Regions from separate parts of the Kitasatospora sp. NPDC059599 genome, predicted to be linked through region 2. Evidence: predicted binding sites of a transcription regulator. Region 2 holds the regulator's gene; the other holds the start of a gene.
The links. Region 2 encodes HrcA, which represses chaperone genes, less so after heat shock. Its sites were predicted from a motif close to TTNGCACTCNGNNNNNCNGAGTGCNAA; they were not measured.
Positions count from the first base shown of each region.

Region 1: the regulator HrcA is predicted to act here: its motif matches at 3,381-3,407, upstream of groES (co-chaperone GroES).

Region 1 covers NZ_JBHWCL010000006.1:82,357-89,730, forward strand. The annotation lists gene tsaD (tRNA (adenosine(37)-N6)-threonylcarbamoyltransferase complex transferase subunit TsaD) at 1-523, shown strand, start outside; gene ACFV04_RS03880 (hypothetical protein) at 520-786, shown strand; gene ACFV04_RS03885 (polysaccharide deacetylase family protein) at 861-1,760, shown strand; gene ACFV04_RS03890 (methyltransferase domain-containing protein) at 1,780-2,958, opposite strand; gene ACFV04_RS03895 (hypothetical protein) at 2,976-3,299, opposite strand; gene groES (co-chaperone GroES) at 3,548-3,853, shown strand; gene groL (chaperonin GroEL) at 3,989-5,617, shown strand; gene ACFV04_RS03910 (LysR family transcriptional regulator) at 5,763-6,761, shown strand; gene ACFV04_RS03915 (WhiB family transcriptional regulator) at 6,862-7,188, opposite strand.
Region 2 covers NZ_JBHWCL010000029.1:14,153-21,526, forward strand. The annotation lists gene ACFV04_RS13245 (AMP-dependent synthetase/ligase) at 1-17, shown strand, start outside; gene hemW (radical SAM family heme chaperone HemW) at 97-1,326, shown strand; gene ACFV04_RS13255 (Uma2 family endonuclease) at 1,367-1,933, shown strand; gene ACFV04_RS13260 (DUF3097 domain-containing protein) at 1,924-2,757, opposite strand; gene ACFV04_RS13265 (hypothetical protein) at 2,789-3,373, opposite strand; gene htpX (zinc metalloprotease HtpX) at 3,400-4,320, opposite strand; gene hrcA (heat-inducible transcriptional repressor HrcA) at 4,609-5,643, shown strand; gene dnaJ (molecular chaperone DnaJ) at 5,715-6,854, shown strand; gene ACFV04_RS13285 (16S rRNA (uracil(1498)-N(3))-methyltransferase) at 6,957-7,374, shown strand, end outside.

The DNA of each region.
Region 1 (7,374 bases), on a different contig from region 2:
CCCCAAGGCGATCGCCTTCCCGCGCGGCCTGAGCGGCCGGAACGACCCCGAGTACGACTTCTCCTTCTCCGGGCTGAAGACCGCCGTCGCCCGCTGGGTGGAGGCCAAGCGCCGGGCCGGCGAGGAGGTGCCGATCGCCGACGTGGCGGCGTCCTTCCAGGAGGCCGTCACGGACGTGCTCACCCGCAAGGCCGTCAAGGCGTGCAGGGCCAACGGCGTCGACCACCTGATGATCGGCGGCGGCGTCGCGGCCAACTCCCGGCTGCGCGAGATGGCCCAGCAGCGCTGCGACCGGGCCGGCATCCGGCTGCGGGTGCCCCGGCCGGGCCTGTGCACCGACAACGGTGCGATGGTCGCGGCGCTGGGCGCCGAGATGGTCTGGCGTGACCGCGCGCCGTCCGCATTCGACCTGTCCGCCGACTCCTCGCTGCCGGTGACCGAGGTCCACGTCCCGGCCGCGGGCATCGCGCACGGGGACGTCCACGGCCAGGCCTACGACGCCCTCGGCGGCGGCGCCGGATGACCGTCGCCGCGATGTGGGAGGCCCGGGCGGCGGACGGCCGCGGGGCCGAACTCGCCGCCTGGGCACGGGGAACGGCGCTGCCCGCGCTCCGCGGCGCGGCCGGGCTGGAACGCCTCGAACTGTTCTCCGCCCCGGGCGGGCGGGTGCTGCTGATCGCCTGGTGGAGCGGCGAACCGCAGCCGGTCGCCGACCCGCCGGCCGAACTGCTCGGCCGCCCGGTGCACCGCTGGTCCTTCACCAGCGAACACGTCGAACAGGCCTGAACGGGAACCACAACCCCGGCCGCTACCGTGAATCAGCTGATAGAAAGCTGAACGGGAACCGGGAGTGCGGTGCGGTGAGCAGGGACGGTCGGAGCAGGACCAGGACGTACGCGGCGGGGGCCCTGGCCCTGCTGGCCTTCGCCACCGCGTGCGGCGACAACGGCGGGGGCGGCGCCGCCCCCGCCACCGGCACGGCGGCGTCGGCCGCGCCCCAGACGACCGGGGCCGGGGCCGCCCCGACCACCCCGGGCGCCACCCCGGCCGGCGCCGGCGCGGCGGCCTGGGCGAAGTGGAACCTCACCCCGCTCCCGCCCGCCCCGGCACCGCCCGCGGACAAGCCCGTCAAGCTCGAACGGACCGGCCCGGTGCCGGTCTTCAGCGACGTGAAGACGACCGACAAGGTGGTCTTCATCACCATCGACGACGGCGCCGAGAAGGACCCGAAGTTCGTCGAGATGCTGACCGACCTCAAGGTGCCGATCTCGATGTTCCTGACCAAGGACATCGTCAAGAACGACTACGGCTACTTCAAGCCGCTCCAGGCGCTGGGCAACCACATCCAGAACCACACCGTGGACCACCCGGTGATGAGCAAGCTGTCCCCGGACAAGCAGAAGTCCGAGGTCTGCGACGACCAGTCGGCGCTCACCCAGCAGTACGGCACCGCCCCGCTGCTGTTCCGCCCGCCCTTCGGCGACGGCGCCAACACCCCGACGCTCAACACCTCGGTGCAGCAGTGCGGTCCGCGCGCGATCGTGCTGTGGCGGGAGTCGATGCAGATCCACGACATGCAGTACCAGGCGGCGGACAAGAAGCTGAAGCCCGGCGACATCATCCTGGCGCACTTCCGCGGCCCCAAGGAGCTCAAGGGCGCCACGATGACCCAGATGTTCGGCGACCTGCTGGCCCGGATCCAGGAGCAGGGCTTCTCGGTGGCCCGGCTGGAGGACTACATCCAGGCCCCCGCCTCCTGACGGCCCCTAGCCCCTGCCCCTAGCCCTGGGCCCGGACCGGCTGCCCCAGCATCATCAGCGGGCCGTGGTCGGTGCGGCTGAGGATCACCGTGACGGTGTTCGGCCCGGAGGGCTTGAGCTGGCGGCGCAGCTCCTCCGGGGTGATCGCCATCCCGCGCTTCTTGATCACCACCGTGCCGACCGCGCGCTCGCGCAGCAGCGCCTTCAGCTTCTTGATGTGGAAGGGCAGCACGTCGGTGAGCTCGAAGGCGTGCGCGTACGGGGTGGCGACCAGTTCGTCCGAGGTCACGTAGGCGATCTTCGGGTCGATCAGCCGGCCGCCGACCTGCTCGGCCACCTCGGCCACCAGGTGGGCCCGGATCACCGCACCGTCCGGCTCGTACAGGTAGCGCCCGACCGGGCCGGCCGGCGGGTCGGGCAGGTCGCCGCCGGTCAGGCTGGCGCCCTGCGGGAGCAGGGTGGCGCGGTGCGGGCGGGTGGCCCCGGTGCCGAACCAGAGCACCGCCTCCTTGACGTCGCCGTGGTCGGAGACCCACTCGGCCTCGGCGTCCGCCGGGACGGCCTCGTGCGGGATGCCGGGCGCGACCTTCAGCGCGCCGATCGGGGTCCGCCGGCCGGCCTCGATCGCCCAGGAGAGCGGCGGGGCGTACGCCTCCGGGTCGAACACCCGGCCGCGCGCGGTCCGTCGGGCCGGGTCGGTGAACACCGCGTCGTACCCGGTCACGTCCACCTCGGCGACGTCCGCGCAGCGCACCTCGACCAGTTCGGACAGGCCGAGCGCGGCGGCGTTCGCGGCGGTGGCGGCGCAGGCCGCCGGGTCCCTGTCGACGGCCAGCACCTCGATGCCCGCGCGGGCCAGCGCCAGCACGTCCCCGCCGATGCCGCAGCACAGGTCCGCCAGTCGCCGGACGCCCAGGTCGGCGAACCGCCGGGCCCGCCACTCGGCCACGCTGCGCCGGGTGGACTGCTCGACCCCGTTGGGCGTGAAGTACATCAGGTCGGCGTCCGCCCCGAACTTCGCCCGCGCCCGCTGCCGCAGCCGCGCCTGCCCGAAGGCCGCCGACACCAGCTCCGCCGGGTGCCCCCGCCGCAAGCGGGTGGCCAGCGCCAGCTCCTCCTCGGGGGTGAACTCGCGCAGCTCGGCGAGCAGGGCCTGGCCCTCGGGCGTCAGCAGGGGCTGGAGGTTCTCGGTGTCCACGGTGCCATTCTCGCGGGTCAGGCGCCGGGGAAGCCCGCCACGGCCCAGCCCGGCACCAGGAACGGGGAGACGGCGGCGACGACCGGCAGGACCCGGTAACCGGCGCGCCGGGTGCGGAACGCGACGGACAGCGGCACCCCGAGGCTGACCGCCACGCCGACGAGCACGCCCAGCAGGGCGACCACCTCCACGCCCTTCCCGCCGTCCGCGCAGGCGAAGAGGATCGCGACGGTCACGAGGTGCGCGAGCGCCGGGATCGCCCCGAGGACCGGCAGGAGGACTGCGGACCACAGGACGTCGGCGGTGCGGGTCGGGCCGATGCGAACCGGGGTGTCGGGCATGGCACGAGTGTGTCGACCCCGGTCACGGGCGCACATGAGTACGGGTACTCATCCGTCGTCAGGATCTTCCGGGGCGCGTCGTTGGCACTCTGGTTGACTGAGTGCTAACACGGGCCTATGGTCGTCCTTGGCACTCCCCACCGGGGGAGTGCTAACGCGAAGACGCGTGCCTGACCCCCGCGACGGCAGGCTCGCAGGCTCGCCCTACCCGTTAGAAAACCCCGTAATCTCCGAAGGGGAGCTCGGACGTGACCACCAGCAGCAAGGTTGCCATCAAGCCGCTCGAGGACCGCATCGTGGTCCAGCCGCTCGACGCCGAGACCACCACGGCCTCCGGCCTGGTTATCCCGGACACCGCCAAGGAGAAGCCCCAGGAGGGCGTCGTCCTGGCCGTCGGCCCGGGCCGCTTCGAGGACGGCCAGCGTCTGCCGCTCGACGTCGCCGTCGGTGACATCGTCCTGTACTCGAAGTACGGCGGCACCGAGGTGAAGTACCAGGGCGAGGAGTACCTCGTCCTCTCGGCTCGTGACGTTCTCGCCATCATCGAGAAGTAAACGCAGCATCGAGAAGTAAGTCGTTCCGACCCGCCCCGGATCCGTGTCCCAAGTGACAGGGGCCCGGGGCGTGGTTGTTGGTTCACGTAGTTCGGCGGCCGGTGGGCCGGCCGCAGCCCCGAGGGAATAGGGAACATGGCGAAGATCCTGCAGTTCGACGAGGACGCCCGCCGCTCGCTGGAGCGCGGTGTCAACAAGCTGGCCGACACCGTCAAGGTGACCATCGGCCCCAAGGGCCGCAACGTCGTCATCGACAAGAAGTTCGGCGCCCCGACCATCACCAACGACGGTGTCACCATCGCCCGTGAGGTCGAGCTGGACGACCCGTACGAGAACCTTGGCGCGCAGCTCGTCAAGGAGGTCGCCACCAAGACCAACGACGTCGCGGGTGACGGCACCACCACCGCCACCGTGCTGGCCCAGGCCCTGGTCAACGAGGGTCTGCGCAACGTCGCCGCCGGTGCCGGCCCGGCTGCCCTGAAGAAGGGCATCGACAAGGCCGTCGCCGCCGTCTCCGAGCACCTGCTGTCCGTCGCCCGCGAGATCGAGGGCAAGGACGACGTCGCCGCCGTCGCGTCCCTCTCCGCGCAGGACACCCAGGTCGGCGAGCTGATCGCCGAGGCGATCGACAAGGTCGGCAAGGACGGTGTCATCACCGTCGAGGAGTCGAACACCTTCGGCGTGGAGCTGGACTTCACCGAGGGCATGCAGTTCGACAAGGGCTACCTGTCGCCGTACTTCGTCACCGACGCGGAGCGTCAGGAAGCGGTCCTGGAGGACCCCTACATCCTGATCAACCAGGGCAAGATCTCCTCCATCCAGGAGCTGCTGCCGCTGCTGGAGAAGATCCTGCAGGGCGGTGCCTCCAAGCCGCTGCTGATCATCGCCGAGGACGTCGACGGCGAGGCGCTGTCGACCCTGGTCGTGAACAAGATCCGTGGCACCTTCAACGCCGTCGCCGTCAAGGCCCCGGGCTTCGGCGACCGCCGCAAGGCGATCCTCGGCGACCTGGCCACCCTGACCGGCGGCACGGTCATCTCCGAGGAGGTCGGCCTCAAGCTCGACCAGGTCGGCCTGGACGTGCTGGGCACCGCCCGCCGCGTGACCATCACCAAGGACGAGACCACCGTCGTCGACGGTGCCGGTGACGCCGAGGCCGTGGCCGGCCGCGTCGCCCAGATCAAGGGTGAGATCGCCGCCACCGACTCCGACTGGGACCGCGAGAAGCTGCAGGAGCGCCTGGCCAAGCTGGCCGGCGGCGTCTGCGTCATCAAGGTCGGCGCCGCCACCGAGGTGGAGCTGAAGGAGCGCAAGCACCGCCTGGAGGACGCCATCTCGGCGACCCGCGCCGCGGTCGAGGAGGGCATCGTCGCCGGCGGTGGCGCCTCCCTGGTCCACGCCGCCAAGGTGTTGGAGGACGGCCTGGGCCTGTCGGGCGACGAGGCGACCGGTGTCGCGGTCGTCCGCAAGGCGCTGCACGAGCCGCTGCGCTGGATCGCCCAGAACGCCGGCCTCGAGGGCTACGTCATCACCCACAAGGTCGCCGAGCTGGAGACCGGCCACGGCTACAACGCGGCCACCGGCGAGTACGGCGACCTGCTGAAGGCCGGCGTCATCGACCCGGTCAAGGTCACCCGCTCCGCCCTGGAGAACGCGGCCTCGATCGCCTCCCTGCTGCTCACCACCGAGACCCTCGTGGTGGAGAAGAAGGAGGAGGAGGCCGACAACGGTCACTCCCACGGCGGTCACGGCCACTCGCACTGAGGCCCGAGCCACTGACCGGAGGCCCGGTCCGCACCCCGCGAGGGGTGGCGGGCCGGGCCTCCGGCCGTCGCGGTCGCTGTAGCCGTCGACCCTTCGACTATCAGCAGAATTTTGCAGAACGCAAAGATTGCCTTATAACTAAGGCATGATCGAGGCCCGCCACCTGCGCGTCCTGCGTGCCGTCGCCCGCACCGGCTCCTTCTCCGCCGCCGCCCGCGAGCTGGGGTGCACCCAGCCCGCCATCAGCCAGCAGATGAAGGCGCTGGAGAAGTCCGTGGACACCCCGCTGGTGGTCCGCTCGGGCCGCGGGATGCAGCTCAGCGAGGCCGGACGGGTCCTGCTCAAGCATGCCACCGGGATCCTGGCCGGGCTCTCCGCCGCCGAGGAGGAGGTGGCCGCGATCGCCGGGCTGCGGGCCGGCCGGGTGCGGCTGGTGTCCTTCCCGACCGCGAGTTCCACCCTGGTGCCGCCCGCCGTCGCCCGCCTGCGGGACAGCCATCCGGGGGTGCGCGTGTCGCTGGTCGAGGCGGAGCCGCCGGAGTCGCTGGCGATGCTGCGCGGCGGTGAGTGCGAGATCGCGCTGGCCTTCCGCTACCCGCAGTCCGACGGCGCCGCTCTGCTGCCGGCGCCCGCGCACGGCACGCCGCGGGAGGCGCGGGCCGAGGCGAACCTGGAGGCCCAGCAGCTGACCGCCGGAACGGACTGGTCCGATCTGGTGGTCACGCCGCTGCTGGACGACCCGCTGGTGGGCCTGCTGCCGGCCGCCCACCCGCTGGCCGGGCGGGGCGGGCCGGTGGGGCTGGGCGAGCTGGCGGGGGAGCAGTGGATCGCGGGCTGCCCGCAGTGCCGGGGCCACCTGGTGGAGCTCTGCGCGGGGGCGGGCTTCGAGCCCCGGATCGACTTCGCGACCGACGACTACCCGGCGGTGGTCGGCCTGGTGGCGGCCGGGCTGGGGGTGGCGGTGCTGCCCCGGCTGGCGCTGCAGTCGGTGCGTCCTGACGGCGTGTCGACGGTGCCGGTACGGACGGCCTCGGGGGCGCCGGCGGTGCGCCAGGTGGTCGCGCTGACCCTGGCGGACCTGGCCGAGGTGCCGGCCGTGGCCCTGATGCTGGAGCGGCTGGCGGGGACGGCGGCCGCCCGCTGACGGTGGGTGACGGGGCTCGGCGGCGGGGGCCCTGATCGGCCGCGACGGGGCTGTGGCGCCGCGCAGAAACGTTTCTTCACGGCGCGTCGTGGAGGCGGGTCTAGTGCCGCGCGACCGCCGGCGGGGTCAGTGGGACCTCCACCAGCCGGTGCCGCGAGCGCCCCAGCATCTCCTCGCGCTCGTCCTCGGTCATCCCGCCCCAGACCCCGTACGGCTCGCGGACCGCCAGTGCGTGCGCCGCGCACTCGGCGATCACCGGGCAGCGCATGCAGACCTCCTTGGCGCTGGCCTCGCGCGAACTGCGCGCGGCCCCTCGCTCGCCCTCGGGGTGGAAGAAGAGCGAGCTGTCCACGCCACGGCAGGCTGCGGAGAGCTGCCAGTCCCAGAGGTCCGCGTTGGGACCGGGGAGGCGGGAGAAATCTGCCATGGCTCATTCCCTTCAGAGGCTGTCGGCCGTCGGCCGGGCGTTCGGCGGGCTGCTGCCGAGCGGCACGGCGGGGCTTCGATGCACTGGTGTGGACACCTGGAAATATGACTTAAGGCAACTCCATGGACAAGTCACCCACACACTGGCACAACAGTCAATGACCATACGAAAGCTATAAAAACGGGC
Region 2 (7,374 bases):
GCGCCAACGAGGCCTGACCCACCCCGTCCCCGTACGGTCCGCGCGTGCGCCGCGGACCGTACGGGAGCTCCGCGGGCCGTACGGGACAATGGGGGCATGCCCTCCGCACTCCCCGACGGCGAACCCGTGCCGTCCGACGGTTCCCTGCCCGCGCACGCCCTCGCCGGGCTCGGCAGCCGGCCGTTCGGCTTCTACCTGCACGTGCCGTACTGCGCCAGCCGCTGCGGCTACTGCGACTTCAACACCTACACCGCCACCGAGCTGCGCTCCTCCGGGGCCGTCGCCTCCCAGGAGACGTACGCCGACAACGTGGTCGCCGAGGTCCGGCTGGCCCGGCGGGTGCTCGGGGACGCGGAACTGCCGGTGCGCACCGTCTTCCTCGGCGGCGGCACCCCCACCCTGCTGCCCGCCCGCGACCTGGTGAAGATGCTCGCCGCGATCCGCGACGAGTTCGGGCTCGCCCCGGACGCGGAGGTCACCACCGAGGCCAACCCGGAGTCCGTCGACCCGGCGTACCTGGCCGAGCTGCGCGAGGGCGGCTACAACCGGATCTCCTTCGGCATGCAGAGCGCCCGGCCCCACGTGCTGAGCCTGCTCGACCGCCACCACACCCCGGGCCGCCCCGAGGCCTGCGTCGCCGAGGCCCGCGAGGCCGGTTTCGAGCACGTCAACCTGGACCTGATCTACGGCACCCCGGGCGAGTCCGACGACGACTGGCGGGCCTCCCTGGACGCGGCGATCGGCGCCGGACCGGACCACGTCTCCGCGTACTCCCTGATCGTCGAGGAGGGCACCAAGCTCGCCGCCCGGGTCAAGCGCGGCGAACTGCCGATGATCGACGACGACGTGCACGCCGACCGCTACCTCATCGCCGAGCAGGCGCTCTCCGCCGCCGGGTACCGGTGGTACGAGGTCTCCAACTGGGCCACCACCCCCGAGGGCCGCTGCCGCCACAACGAGCTCTACTGGACCGGCGCCGACTGGTGGGGCGCCGGCCCCGGCGCGCACAGCCACGTCGGCGGCGTCCGCTGGTGGAACGCCAAGCACCCGGCCGCCTACGCGCAGGCCCTCGCCGAGGGCCGCACCCCGGCGCTGGGCCGCGAGGTCCTGGCGGACGAGGACCGCCGCGTCGAACGCGTCCTGCTGGAGCTGCGCCTGGTCGAGGGCGTCGCCCTCGACCTGCTCACCGACACCGGCCGGAAGGCCGCCGACCGGGCCCTCGCCGACGGCCTGCTCGCCGAGGAGCCCTACCGGCGGGGCCGCGCCGCCCTCACCCTCCGGGGGAGGTTGCTGGCCGACGGGGTCGTGCGTGACCTCGTGGACTGACGTTCGTTGACGTGGTGTCAGCCGTCGGAGGGAGCGCGCAATGACCGCCATCGATGGCCGGATGACGGGGATCTTCGAGAACCTGGAGGCTCCGGAGGGCGTCAAGGCCGAGCTCATCCGGGGGGGGGGGGGGGAAATCGTGATGACGGCCGGGCCGGACACGGTCCACAACCTCATCGTCTCCGCGATTCAGCACCAAACTCCCTACGCACGGTTCCGGGCGCTGCAGACCCAGGATCTGATCATCTCCGGCGAGGCCGGCGAACCCCAGCCGGATCTGGTCGTCTTCGAGCGGGGTGTCGTCCCGGAGGCGGGCCGTCTGCTGCCCGCCTCCGCGGTGACCGTGGCGGTCGAGGTGGTTTCCAGGACCAGCGTGCACCGGGACTACCGGACCAAGCGCGAGATGTACGCCCAGGGCGGGATCCCGGCGTACCTCATCGTCGATCCGCTCAAGGGTGTGTGCGTGCTCCTCACGGATCCGACCACCGACACGGCTTCCGGTGTCCCCGTGTACTGGGCCGAACGGACCAGCAAGTTCGGCGATCCGATCGAGGTCGACGTGCTCGGCGTCACGCTCGACACCTCGGAGTTCCGGACCTACGCCTGATCCGGCAGCGTCACGAAGTCGATCAGTTCCTCGACCCGGCCCAGCAGTTCGGGCTCCAGGTCCTTGTAGCTGTCCACCCCGGACAGGATCCGCTTCCACGCCGCCGGGGTGTCGACCGGCCAGCCCAGGCGGCGGCAGGTGCCCTCCTTCCAGTCCTCGCCGCGGGGGACGGCGGGCCAGCCGGGGATGCCGACGGAGGAGGGCTTCACGGCCTGCCAGACGTCGATGTAGGGGTGGCCGACGACCAGGACGGACTCCCCGGTGACCTGCGCGGCGATGCGGTGCTCCTTCGTCCCCGGGAGCAGGTGGTCGACCAGGACGCCGAGGCGGCGGCCGGGGCCGGGGGCGAAGTCGGCGACGATCGCGGGCAGGTCGTCGATGCCGCGCAGGTACTCCACCACGACGCCCTCGATCCGCAGGTCGTCGCCCCAGACCCGCTCGACCAGCTCGGCGTCGTGCCGGCCCTCGACGTAGATCCGCGACTCCCGGGCGACCCGGGCGCGGGCGCCGGGCACGGCGACCGAGCCGGAGGCGGTGCGGCCGGGCGTGCGGGGCGCCGCGGGGGCGGCGGGACGGACCAGGGTGACCACCGAGCCCTCCAGCAGGAAGCCGCGCGGCACCAGCGGGAACACCCGGTGCTTGCCGAAGCGGTCCTCCAGGGTGACGGTGAACCCCTCGGCGGTCTTCTCACAGCGCACCACGGCCCCGCAGAAGCCGGTCGCCGCCTCCTCGACCACCAGGTCCCGCTCGGCGGGCACCTCCGGGGCGGGGGTCTGCTTCTTCCACGGTGGGGTCAGGTCGGGTCCGTACTGGCGGCTGCGCATACGGGTGATCATAGGGAGGGCGGACGGTGCGTCAGAGGCCCGGCGCGCCCCAGACCGGGAACCAGCGGCTCAGGTCCTTCTCCAGCCGCAGGTCGTTCCCCAGCATCGCGTTGACCTGCAGTTCCAGCGGGCTGTTGCGCTTCTCCCCGCCGCCGGGCATCGGGGCGAACGGGTAGAAGGTGCCGCGCTTGTAGAGGTAGACCAGGGCCAGCGACTGCCCCTGCGCGTCGCGGAAGCCGACCAGCGAACAGAGCAGCTGCGGCCCGAAGCCGTTCGCCTCCAGTTCGCTGTTGACCGCGTGCAGGTCGTTCACCAGCTCCGGCAACTCCCCGGGGGAGTGCCGGGCGAGCAGCCACGAGTAGCCGTAGTCGTCCTTGGAGGCCTCCACCGGGACGCCGCCGCGCTCGGTGTCGGCGTCCAGCAGCGCCCGCACCTGCTGCTCCACCTGGACGAAGGCCGCGCCCTCGACGGCCGCGAAGCAGACCGAGCCGAGCCCGGTGGGCAGGAAGCCGGTGGCGGCCTCCAGGGTGAGCGCGGCGGACGGCACGCCGAACAGCTGGTCGAGGTCGGGCTTGACGGGCTTGGTGCGGCCGAACAGGGCGTCCAGGATTCCCACGGCGGTCCTTTCGTGTGCTCGGACGGTCAGCGGCCGAGCTGCTCGGAGATCTTCGCCAGCTGCGCCAGCCGCGTCTCCAGCGTCGGGTGGGTGGAGAACAGCTGCGAGGCCGTCTCCCGGGCGCTCAGCGCGGGCGCGAAGTAGAAGGCGTTGTAGGGCTGCGACTTGCGCAGGTCCTCGGTGGGGATGGCGGAGATCTGCCCGGTCACCTTGGTGAGCGCCGAGGCGAGCGCGCTGGGCCGGCCGGTGAGCTGGGCGGCGGCGCGGTCGGCGGCCAGCTCGCGGTAGCGGGACAGCAGCCGGGTGAGCAGGAAGCTGATCGCGTAGACGACCATCGAGACCAGCGGGATGATCAGCGCCAGGATCGCCGTGTTCTGGTCGTTGTTGTTGCGGCCGCCGCCCATGAACCCGCCGTACACGGCGATCCTGGTCATCGCTCCGGCGAGCACGCCGAGGAAGCCGGCGATCGTCATCACCGCGACGTCCCGGTGGGCGACGTGGGACAGCTCGTGCGCGAGGACGCCCTCCAGTTCCTCGGGCTCCAGCCGGCGCAGCAGGCCGGTGGTGACGCAGACCACCGCGTTCTGCGGGTTGCGGCCGGTGGCGAAGGCGTTGGGCATGTCGTTGTCGGCGACCGCCACGCGGGGTTTGGGCATGTCGGCCAGCGCGCAGAGCCGGTCGATCGTGCCGTGCAGTTGGGGGAAGTCCTCCGGGGACACCTGGTGGGCTCCCATGGCCCGTTCGGTGATCTTGTCACTGAACCAGAACTGGGCCACGAACAGCCCGCCGGAGATCAGGACGATCAGCGGCCATGCGCCGCGCAGCAGCGCGATCAGCAGGCCGGTGAAACCGACGTACAGCAGCCCGATCACGAACATCGTGGCGACCATGCGGCCGGTCAGGCCGCGGTCGGGCGCGAAACGGGTGTGCTGGCCCGAGCTCGACATCGCTTGCTCCTCCATTCGCCGTCGCTTTCGATGCTGCCACCCGGACGGCCGCGAGGCACCACCCCCGCGCCGGGAAGCGTGAACGCTCCCCGTCCCGCGGGCCGTACCCGGAACTGCGGGCAGGATCACTCCGGTCCGGCCGTTCCTGCCGTAGGACCCGGGCCTTACACTGGCAGGTACGGTTCTGGCACTCGCGCGTTCAGAGTGCCAGGACCGGGGCCTCCCGGAGCGGCCCGCAGCACTCAGGGACACAGACGGACAACGTGCGAAGACGGAGGTGCGTGCCCCATGGCCGGAGAGGTCCGCCAGCTGGACGACCGCAAGCTCGCCGTGCTCCGCGCGATCGTGCAGGACTACGTGGGCACCGAGGAGCCGGTCGGGTCCAAGGCCCTCGTGGAGCGGCACAATCTCGGGGTCTCGCCGGCGACGGTCCGCAACGACATGGCGGCGCTGGAGGAGGAGGGCTACATCCACCAGCCGCACACCAGCGCCGGCCGCATCCCGACCGACAAGGGGTACCGCCTCTTCGTCGACCGGCTCGCCGAGGTCAAGCCGATGAGCGCCCCCGAGCGCCGGGCGATCCGGCACTTCCTGGACGGCGCGGTCGACCTGGACGACGTGGTCGCGCGCACCGTGCGGCTGCTCGCCCAGCTGACCCGGCAGGTCGCGGTCGTCCAGTACCCGTCGCTGACGCGCTCGACCGTCCGGCACATCGAGCTGGTGGCGCTGGCCCCGGCCAAGGTGATGCTGGTGCTGATCACCAACACCGGCCGGGTCGAGCAGCGGATGGTCGACTGCCCGGGTACGGTCGGCGAGACGGTCCTGGCGGACCTGCGGACCGCGCTGAACGGCAGAGCGGCCGGCCGCCTCCTCCCGGACGTCCCGGGGCTGCTGGAGGAACTCCCGGCGATGTTCGAGCAGGCCGACCGGCCGACCGTCAGCACGGTCCTGGCGACCCTGTTCGAGACGCTCGCGGAACAGAACGAGGAACGGATCATGCTGGCCGGCACGGCCAATCTGACCCGCTTCGGCCACGACTTCCCCCTCACCATCCAGCCGGTGCTGGAGGCCCTGGAGGAGCAGGTCATCCTGCTCCGCCTCCTGGGTGAGACCAATGACGCCGCGATGACGGTCCGGATCGGGCGGGAGAACGCCTACGAAGGGCTGATTTCCACCTCGGTCGTGTCGGTCGGTTACGGTTCGGGCGACGAGAGCGTGGCCAAACTGGGTGTGATCGGTCCGACCCGGATGGACTACCCGGGCACAATGGGGGCGGTGCGGGCGGTGGCGCGGTACGTGGGTCAGATCCTGGCCGAGTCGTAGCAAACAGCCGTCGGACATCCTGACGGCGTCCAGTCGCAGCACTACTACAGGCGGAACAAGCGGAGCATTTGGTGGCCACGGACTACTACGCGGTACTCGGCGTCCGACGGGATGCGGGGCAGGACGAGATCAAGAAGGCGTTCCGGCGCCTGGCACGCGAACTGCACCCGGACGTCAACCCGGACCCGAAGACGCAGGAGCGGTTCAAGGAGATCAACGCCGCCTACGAGGTGCTCTCCGACCCGCAGAAGCGCCAGGTCTACGACCTCGGCGGCGACCCGCTGTCCCCGGGCGGGGGCGGTGCGGGCGGCTTCGGCGCGGGCGCGGCGGGCTTCGGCTTCTCCGACATCATGGACGCCTTCTTCGGCGCCGCGGCCGGCCAGCGCGGCCCGCGCTCGCGCACCCGCCGCGGCCAGGACGCCATGATCCGGCTGGAGATCACCCTGGAGGAGGCCGCGTTCGGCACCACCAAGGAGCTCCAGGTCGACACCGCCGTCACCTGCACCACGTGCAGCGGCGAGGGCGCGGCCCCCGGCACCTCCGCCCAGACCTGCGACATGTGCCGCGGCAAGGGCGAGGTCTCCCAGGTCACCCGGTCCTTCCTGGGCCAGGTCATGACCTCCCGCCCCTGCCCGCAGTGCCAGGGCTTCGGCACCGTCGTGCCGACCCCGTGCCCGGAGTGCGCCGGCGACGGCCGGGTCCGCGCCCGTCGCACCCTGACCGTCAAGATCCCGGCCGGTGTCGACAACGGCACCCGGATCCAGCTGGCCGGCGAGGGCGAGGTCGGCCCCGGCGGCGGCCCGGCCGGCGACCTGTACGTCGAGATCGCCGAGTCCGCCCACGCGATCTTCCAGCGGCGCGGCGACGACCTGCACTGCACCGTCACCATCCCGATGACGGCTGCCTCGCTCGGCACCCAGGTGCCGCTGCAGACCCTGGACGGCCTGGAGGAGGTCGACATCCGGCCCGGCACCCAGTCCGGCCAGTCGATCCCGCTGCACGGCCGCGGCATCACCCACCTGCGCGGGGGCGGCCGGGGCGACCTGATAGTGCACGTCGAGGTGAAGACGCCCACCAAGCTCGACCCCGAGCAGGAGGAGCTGCTGCGCCGTCTGGCGGTGCTGCGCGGCGAGGAGCGGCCCTCCGGCCAGTTCGCGCCCGGCCAGCAGGGCCTGTTCTCCCGGCTGAAGGACGCCTTCAACGGCCGGTAGCCGTCGCGCGGGGGTGCCGGGGGCCGACCCCGGCACCCCTTTCGCGTGCCCCCGCCGGTTCCCCCTCCCGCCCCAGGCCCCGCCCCGGAAAGGTGCCCCCGCATGACCGCGCCCGTCTTCGTCGTCGAGACCGAACGGATCGCCGCCGCCGCGCCCGGCGCGCTGGTGCGCCTGGACGGCCCGGAGGGGCGGCACGCGGCCGCGGTGAAGCGCCTGGAGGCCGGTGAGGCGGTGACCCTCGCCGACGGACGGGGGCTCGGCGTGGACGGAACGGTCGCCACGGTGCACGGCAAGGACGCGATCGACGTCGCGGTCGCCGCGGTGCGGCGCGAGCCGGAGCCCGCGCCGCGGATCGTCGTCGTCCAGGCGCTGCCGAAGGGCGACCGCGGCGAACTGGCCGTGGAGACCATGACCGAGGTCGGTGTGGACGTGGTGATCCCCTGGGCGGCCTCCCGCTGCATCACCCAGTGGAAGGGCGAGCGCGGCGCCAAGGCGCTCGCCAAGTGGCGGGCCACCGCCC